DNA from 2 places in the Micromonospora sp. NPDC020750 genome. Region 1 is predicted to be linked to the other one. Evidence: riboswitches for the same ligand, from Rfam matches in the RefSeq annotation. Region 1 holds a riboswitch; the other holds the start of a gene.
What was found. A riboswitch is a leader RNA that binds a small molecule or an ion and turns the genes downstream of it on or off. The one in region 1 is predicted to bind glycine.
Positions count from the first base shown of each region.

Region 1 (4,410 bases):
GTCGCCGAGGGACCGACCTGGAACGTCGGCTTCGTCGACGGCGACACCGTGGTCTGGCCGCTGGCCGACGCGCTGCCCGGCGTGACCATGCGGCTGCTCGCCGCGGCCCACGACGGCCCGCAGCGCACCGAGCCGGTCGAGCTGTCCCGGCTGGCCGGCATGGCGACCGCCTTCGCCACCAACGCGGCCGGCGGGATCCGGCCGATCGTCGCCGTCGACGGGGTCACGTTCGCGACCGGTCACCCGATCATCGGCCTGCTGCGCCGGCGGTACGCCGAGGTCGTACCGGAACCCGTCTGACCGCGACGGACGGGCCGCCGAGCGGCCGGTCGGTCAGCTGAGCTGTCCTCCGTAGACCGGGCGCCGCTCGGCGAGCCGGTCGACCCGCGCCCGCAGCACCTCACCGGCCTCAGGCGCGGTCATCGCGGTGGCGATGATGTCGGCCACCTCGACGAAATCGTGCTCGTCGAAGCCCCGGGTGGCCAGCCCCGAGGTGCCGATCCGCAGCCCCGAGGTGACCATCGGCGGGCGGGGGTCGAACGGCACCGCGTTGCGGTTGACGGTGATCCCGACCTCCTGGAGCAGCCGTTCGGCCTGGGCGCCGTCCAGCTCGGCCCGCCTCAGGTCGACCAGGACCAGATGCACGTCGGTGCCCCCGCTGACCACCCGGATTCCGGCGTCGCGCACGTCGGTCGCGGCAAGGCGTTCGGCGACGAGCCGGGCTCCCCGCAGCGCCCGCCGCTGCTGGTCGCGGAACTCGTCCCCGGCAGCGATGCGGAAGGCCACCGCCTTGGCCGCGATCGCGTGTTCGAGCGGGCCACCCTGCTGGCCGGGGAACACCGCCGAGTCCAGCCGGCGGGCGAGTTCGGTGTCCGCGCTGAGAATGGCGCCACCGCGGGGGCCGCCGAGCGTCTTGTGCGTGGTCAGGGTCACCACGTGCGCATGCGGTACGGGGTTGGGATGCAACCCGGCGGCAACCAGCCCGGCGAAGTGCGCCATGTCGACGAGCAGGTACGCGCCGACGGCGTCGGCGATCCGCCGGAACCGCGCGACGTCCAGCACCCTCGGATACGCCGACCAGCCCGCCACGATCAGCTTAGGCCGGTGTTCACGGGCGAGCCGTTCGACCTCGTCCATGTCGACCAGGAAGGTCTCGGCGTTCACCCGGTAGCCCACCGCCCGGTACAGCCGGCCCGAGAAGTTGACGCGCATCCCGTGCGTCAGGTGACCGCCGTGCGCCAGGTCCAGGCCGAGGATGGCGTCGCCCGGCGTGAGCAGGGCCGTCATCACCGCCGCGTTGGCCTGGGAGCCGGAGTGCGGCTGCACGTTGGCGTACGCCGCTCCGAACAGCAGCCGGGCCCGTTCGATCGCCAGCCGTTCGATGGTGTCGACATGCTCGCAGCCGCCGTAGTACCGCCGGCCCGGGTAGCCCTCCGCGTACTTGTTGGTGAGCACCGAGCCCTGTGCCTGCAGGACTGCCCGGGGCGCGAGGTTCTCCGAGGCGATCATGCCGAGGGTCCGCTGCTGACGCCGCAGCTCGGCGGTGACCGCCGTGGCGATCTCCGGGTCGGCGTCCCGCAGGTCGTCGTCGAGTACAGCCACAGTGGCCTCCGTCAGTGGGATTCGGTGAGGTAGGTGCGGTACTCGTCGGCCGTCATCAGCGCCGGCGGGTCGGTCACCCGCAGCCGGAACAGCCAGCCGTCCCCGTAGGGGTCGCCGCCGATCAGGCTCGGGTCGGCGACGACCGCCTCGTTGGTCGCGAGGATCCGGCCGGTCACCGGCATGTACAGCTCGGCAACCGACTTGGTGGACTCGACCTCGCCGCAGACCTCCCCGGCCACCAGGTGGGCACCCGGGTCGGGCAGTTCGACGTAGACCACGTCGCCGAGCGCCGAGGCGGCGAAGGCGGTGATGCCGACCGACGCCGGCTCGACGCTGTCGTCGACCCACTCGTGGTTGGCGCTGTAGCGCAGGCGCGCGGGAACATCCATTTCCACTATCTCTTCCTCTTCCGGCAGGTTTGCGCATCAGCGCGGACGGCGGTAGAAGGGCAGCGTGACGGGCGTGGCCGAGAGGTGACCGACCAGCGCGTGGCCCAGCACGGCCGGGGCCAACGGCCCGCAGACCTCGATCTGTCCCATGTGGCTGAGGTCGAACAGGCCGGCCCGTTCTCGTACGGCCCGGTGCTCGGCGGTCTCGCTGCCTTGACGTCCTCTCCGCCCTGAAGGGCGAAGATTCCGGTCTGCTACACCCCCGAGGGGACAAGCTCCCGGCGGGTTACCGCTTCCCTGCGCGGTGCCGGAACAAGTCCCGGTCCTACCTGCGCTCCACGGTCGTTGAGGTCCGCCCGTCCGGCGGCCCTGATGTTGCGGGCCGCGTTGACGTCCCGGTCGTGGTGGCTGCCGCAGGGGCAGTCCCACGCTCGGACGTCCAACGCCATCTTGTCGTTGATCCGAGCGCAGTCGGAGCACATGCGGGTGGACGGGAAGAAGCAGACACTGCGTTTTTGCGCCCTAGCCCGCATTTGGTAGCGCAGCGGCATGGACCAACCGGCGAAGCCGGTGAACCGGGCACCCAGCTCGACGTGCACGGCGTGCAGGGGTGGGCGGGTCAGGGTCGTCGGACTCTGATGCATGGAGGCGCTCCTTCGTCCCGACGCGGTCGCGTCGTACGGTCGGTTGCCTCCCGCTCTGTCATGGACCTGAGAGCTTCACCGCCTGGCGGCGGTTTGCACCGTGGGTGAGACGACGGATCGTCTGCTTTCCAGAGTTCACCTCGCCTGCGCGGTAACGGGGCCTGAGAGTTTCTTGGGAGTTTGCTCCTTCGGCGCCCCGACGGTGGCCGGGGACTCTCCCGCGCGGGTTCGAACGGTGTCTGTGCAGTTGTGGGCGATGCTGCCCGCGACCCTAGGCGACCGGCCGAACACGTGTCAACGATGCGGCGCGGGTCGCCGGACCGTTCCCGCGTCGGGCTCGCGCCGGCCACGAGGTCGCCGGAGCTGGGCCGCTGCGGCCGACATCCCGACCCCATGATCGATCATCAACAATTCTTTACACCGATGTGTGATGTGTGCCATTGTACTGGCCACGTCCGGCGCGACATCGACCCAGATCGACGAGTGTCGACGCGGGATCCGCCCGCAAAAGCGGCGGAACCGACCACCACAACCGCCCTGACGTGCGCGGAGACACGCAGGGACCCCCGCACCCGGCCGAGCCCGGTCCACACCGGACCCGACCACATCCCCCCATCGACCCGGCCCCGAAGCCCCGTCGACACCCCGCCCAGGAGGCGACCCCCGATGATCCGACTGTTACGAAAGCGACGCGCCCGGCTGGCCGCCGCGCCCCTGACCCTGGCCCTGGCGCTGGGGCTGAGCCCGCTGGCCGCCCCCGCCACAGCGAGCGCGGCACCGGCGGCGACACCCGCCCAGGGCGCCGCCCCGGCCGACGCCGGCGCCGGCGACCGGCACGTCCGGCGGAACGCGCTGCCGCTCGACGAACGCGCCCCGCTGCCCGCCGCCCGCGACGAGCTGCGCCGCGACTACGACGAGCCCGACGGCGGGCAACGACGCACCGCCCCGTCCATGCGCGGCCGGGCCGCCCTGGCCGCCGCCCCCTGCGCGACCAGCGACTTCACCAGCCGCACCGGCAGCGCCCTGGTGCAGCAGATCAAGGCGTCCACCACCGACTGCGTCAACACGCTGTTCAACCTGACCGGCAACGACGCCTACCTGGCGTTCCGCGAGGCGCAGATGACCAGCGTCGCGTACGCGCTGCGGGACGACGCCGCCTCCTACGACGGCACCAACCGCACCGGCACCGCCTCCCTCGTGCTGTACCTGCGGGCCGGCTACTACGTGCACTGGTACTACCCGTCCACGGTCGGCACCTACGGCAGCGGCCTGCGTACCGCGATCCGCGCCGGCCTGGACGCCTTCTTCGCCAACGGCCACTCCGGCGACGTCAGCGACGCCAACGGCGAGATCCTGGCCGAGGCCGTCACCCTCATCGACAGCGCCGAGGAGAACGCCCGCTACCTGTACGTGGTGAAGCGCCTGCTGACCGGCTACAACAGCTCGTACAACACGTCCTGGTGGATGCTGAACGCGGTCAACAACGTCTACCTCGTGCTGTTCCGGGGCCACCAGGTGCCCGAGTTCGTCACCGCCGTCACCGCGGACCCGAGCGTGCTGGACACGCTGTACGCCTTCGCCTCCGGCCACCGCGCCCTGCTCGGCACCGACCAGGGCTACCTGGTCTCCAACGCCGGCCGGGAGCTGGGCCGTTTCCTCCAGCACACCGCGTTGCAGGCCAAGACCCGGCCGCTGGCCCGGGGACTGCTCAACCTGAGCGCGATCACCGGCCCCACCGCCGCCCTCTGGGTCGGCGTCGCCGAGATGACCGACTA
Region 1 covers NZ_JBIRTH010000004.1:148,227-152,636, reverse strand. Annotated here, with positions in the region: gene ACH4T9_RS14585 (aminotransferase class IV) at 1-300, shown strand, start outside; gene glyA (serine hydroxymethyltransferase) at 334-1,602, opposite strand; gene gcvH (glycine cleavage system protein GcvH) at 1,614-1,991, opposite strand; partial or broken gene ACH4T9_RS14570 (hypothetical protein) at 2,028-2,189, opposite strand; gene ACH4T9_RS14565 (zinc ribbon domain-containing protein) at 2,246-2,635, opposite strand; glycine riboswitch at 2,775-2,866, opposite strand; gene ACH4T9_RS14560 (collagenase) at 3,302-4,410, shown strand, end outside.

Region 2 (4,410 bases), on a different contig from region 1:
CGGGAACCCTGCGACGAAACGCCGGTCAGGCGACGGAGGCGACGGCGTCGGCGATCGGGGTGTTGCCGGCGACCAGTTCCAGGACCGTGCCGGCGCTGTTCGGGTGGTACAGCAGGGCTACGAGGACCCGGGCGACGTCGGCGCGGGTGACCGCCCCCGCATCGGCGTGTCGGGTCAGGGTGATCCGGCCGGTGGGCGGGTCGTCGGTGAGCCGGCCGGGGCGCAGCACCGTCCAGTCCAGGTCGCGGGCGGTGAGGTTGTCCTCGGCTGCCTTCTTGGCCCGCAGGTAGGCGGCGAACACGTCGTCGGTGCCGGCGGGTGGGGTGTCGTCGACGCCCATGGAGGAGACCAGCAGGTAGCGGCGTACCCCGGTCTGTTCGGCGGCGTCGGCGAGCAGACCGGCGGCGGCCCGGTCGACGGTGTCCTTGCGGGCGGCGTCGCTGCCGGGGCCTGCTCCGGCGGCGAAGACCACCGCGTCGGCGCCGTCGAGGTGGGTGGCGACCTGGGCGGTGTCGGCGTGTTCCAGGTCGCAGACGACGGGGTGGGCGCCGGTGGCGCGCAGCGCCGCGGCGTGGTCGGGGTTGCGGATCAGTCCGACGGCGGTGTCGCCGCGGCCGGCGAGTTCCCGGTGCAGCAGCTGGGCGATCTTGCCGTGTCCTCCGGCGATGACGACGCGCATACCTGCCACGGTAGCCGCCGGGGCGTCCGGGCACCGGCGCTGCGGCGAGGATGGTCACGGGGCCGGCGTTAGCCGGTGGGGCGACGCTGAGGCAGCATGGACTCTGTGACCAAGACGTTCGACGCGCTGGCGGGGCTGCTCGCCGAGGGCGGTGTCGTGGTGTTGAGCGGGGCGGGCCTGTCCACCGAGTCGGGCATCCCGGACTATCGGGGGCCCAGTGGTGTGGCGCGGCGGCACACTCCGATGACGTATCAGGCGTTCACCGGGGATCCGGTGGCGCGGCGGCGGTACTGGGCGCGTAGCCACCTGGGGTGGCGCACGATCGCCCGGGCCGTCCCGAACGGCGGGCATCGGGCGGTGGCCCGCCTGCAACGCTTCGGGCTGGTCGATGCGGTGATCACCCAGAACGTCGACGGTCTGCACACCGCGGCCGGGTCGGAGCCGGTGGTGCAGCTGCACGGCAGCCTCGACGAGGTGGTGTGCCTGGACTGCGGCAACCACACCTCGCGCGAGGAGCTGGACCGGCGGCTGCGGCAGGCCAACCCGGGGTTCGACGCGGTGGTCGCGGCGGTCAACCCCGACGGTGACGTGGATCTCGCCGACCGCGAGGTGGCCGGGTTCCGGACGGTGGACTGCGGGTTCTGCCGCACCGGCATGCTGAAACCGGACGTGGTGTTCTTCGGGGAGACGGTTCCCGCCGCCCGGGTGGCCCGCTGCTTCGACCTGGTCGAGGGTGCCCGGTCGCTGCTGGTGCTCGGGTCGTCGTTGACGGTGATGTCGGGGCGCCGGTTCGTGATTCGGGCGGCGAAACGGGGCATCGCGGTGGCGATCGTCAACCAGGGTGTGACCCGGGGTGACGGGTACGCCGCCGTGCGGGTCGACGCGCCGCTCGGCGTGCTGCTGCCGGCGTTGGCCGACCGGTTGGCCGGTGTGTCCCCGGTGCCGGATGTGGCGGCGGGCGCGTCCGTTGGGTGGGCGGCGCCGGTCGTGGGCTGACCCGCCGGGGCCGGGCCGACCGGCCGGTGATCCACTGGTCGGGGGGACGACATCCGCTGGGGGCGGCGGCGCTGGTAGCGTGGGTGTCGCCGGTACCCACGTGGGAGAGACCGTTCGGTGATCGTTGCCGGCGGCGCCGAAGGGGCAGCTTCCTCCCCGGAACCTCTCAGGCAAAAGGACCTCGTGGGCAGGCACTGTGGAGCGCCCTTCCCGGGGTGCGACTCAGGGGGAGGCCGACCTGTCGACCTCACCCCTTTTCCGGGAGCGCCGCCATGACCGTAGAGCAGTTCGCCGCCCGTCACATCGGTCCCGATCCGGCCGACGAGCGCCGCATGCTGGAGGCCGTCGGCTACGACTCGGTCGACGAGCTGATGGACGCCGCGATTCCCGAGGTGATCCGCTGGCACGGCACCCTGGACCTGCCGGAGCCGGCCAGCGAGCACGACGCCCTGGCCGAGTTGCGGGCCCTGGCCGCGCGTAACACCGTCGCCGTGTCGATGATCGGGTTGGGTTACCACGGCACGCACACCCCGGCGGTGATCCGCCGCAACGTGCTGGAGAGCCCGGCGTGGTACACGGCGTACACCCCGTACCAGCCGGAGATCAGCCAGGGCCGGTTGGAGGCGCTGCTGAACTTCCAGACGATGGTCACCGACCTGACGGGGCTGGCCACCGCGAACGCGTCGATGCTCGACGAGGGCACCGCGGCGGCGGAGGCGATGACCCTGGCCCGCCGGGCGTCGAAGAGCCGCAGCAGCGTGTACGTCGTCGACGCGGACGCGTTGCCGCAGACCCTCGCGGTGATCACCAGCCGGGCGGAGCCGTTGGGCATCGAGGTGCGGGTGGTCGACGTCGACGTCGAGGACCTGCCGGCGGAGTTCTTCGGCCTGCACCTGCAGTACCCGGGGGCGTCCGGGGCAGTGCGGGACCACGCCGCGCTGGTGGCGGCGGCGCACGCGGCGGGGGCGCTGGTGTGTGTGGCGGCGGACCTGCTGGCGTTGACGTTGCTGCGCCCGCCGGGGGAGATCGGCGTGGACGTGGCCGCCGGCACCACCCAACGGTTCGGGGTGCCGATGGGCTTCGGTGGCCCGCACGCCGGGTACCTGGCGGTGCGTTCGGGGTTGGAGCGGATGTTGCCCGGCCGGCTGGTCGGGGTTTCCCGCGACGCCGACGGCAACCCGGCGTACCGGTTGGCGTTGCAGACCCGTGAGCAGCACATCCGGCGGGAGAAGGCGACCAGCAACATCTGCACCGCGCAGGTGCTGCTGGCGGTGATGGCCGGCATGTACGCCGTCTACCACGGCCCGGACGGGCTGCGGGGCATCGCGGCGCGTACCCACGGCATGGCGGCGCGGCTCGCGGCCGGGTTGCGCGCTGGCGGGGTGGCGGTGGCGGACGTCGCGTTCTTCGACACGGTCACCGCGCGCGTGCCGGGTCGGGCCGCGCAGGTGGTGGCCGCGGCGGCCGGGCGGGGGGTGAACCTGCGCCTGGTCGACGCCGACCGGGTGGGGATCTCCTGCGACGAGACGACCACGGCGGCACACCTGTCTGCGGTGTGGGCGGCGTTCGGGGTGGCCGGGGACTGCGGGGACGTGGACGCGTCCCTGCCGGCGGCGTTGGCGCGCACCTCGGACTTCCTCACCCATCCGGTGTTCCGCAGCCACCATTCGGAGACGGCGATGCTGCGGTACCTGCGGCGGCTGTCGGACTTCGACTACGCCCTGGACCGGGGGATGATTCCGCTGGGGTCGTGCACGATGAAGCTGAACGCGACCACGGAGATGGAGCCGGTGAGCTGGGCGGAGTTCGCCCACGTGCACCCGTTCGCGCCGGCCGGGCAGACGGCCGGGTACCGGGAGATGATCGCCCAGTTGGAGGGGTGGCTGGCGGAGGTGACCGGCTACGACGCGGTCAGCGTGCAGCCCAACGCCGGGTCGCAGGGGGAACTGGCGGGGCTGCTGGCGATCCGCGCGTACCACCGGGACCGGGGTGAGGGGCACCGGGACGTGTGCCTGATCCCGTCGTCGGCGCACGGCACGAACGCGGCGTCCGCGGTGATGGCGGGGATGCGGGTGGTGGTGGTGGGTTGCGACGGCGACGGCAACGTCGACCTGGCCGACCTCGACGCGAAAATCGACAAGCATCGGGACGCGCTCTCGGCGATCATGGTGACGTACCCGTCGACGCACGGGGTGTACGAGACGGGTATCGCGCAGTTGTGCGCGAGGGTCCACGACGCGGGCGGTCAGGTGTACGTCGACGGGGCGAACCTCAACGCCCTGGTCGGGTTCGCCAAGCCGGGCCGGTTCGGGGCGGACGTGTCGCACCTGAACCTGCACAAGACGTTCTGCATCCCGCACGGTGGGGGCGGGCCGGGGGTGGGTCCGGTGGCGGTGCGGGCGCACCTGGCGGCGTTCCTGCCCGGTGACCCGGTGGGGGAGCCGGGTGCGGGCCGGCCGGCGATCTCGGCGGCGCGGTACGGGTCGGCGGGGATCCTGCCGATCCCGTGGGCGTACCTGCGGATGATGGGCGCGGCGGGCCTCACCCGGGCGACGGGGGTGGCGGTGCTGGCGGCGAACTACATGGCGGTGCGGCTGCGGGAACACTTCCCCGTGTTGTACGTGGGCAACAAGGGCCTGGTGGCGCACGAGTGCATCCTGGACCTGCGGCCGGTGACGAAGGCGACCGGGGTCACGGTCGACGACGTGGCGAAGCGGCTGATCGACTACGGGTTC
Region 2 covers NZ_JBIRTH010000012.1:130,933-135,342, reverse strand. Annotated here, with positions in the region: gene ACH4T9_RS29000 (SDR family oxidoreductase) at 26-679, opposite strand; gene ACH4T9_RS28995 (NAD-dependent protein deacetylase) at 776-1,675, shown strand; glycine riboswitch at 1,767-1,867, shown strand; gene gcvP (aminomethyl-transferring glycine dehydrogenase) at 1,948-4,410, shown strand, end outside.
Region 2: another riboswitch for glycine. It lies ahead of gcvP (aminomethyl-transferring glycine dehydrogenase); the one in region 1 lies ahead of ACH4T9_RS14565 (zinc ribbon domain-containing protein).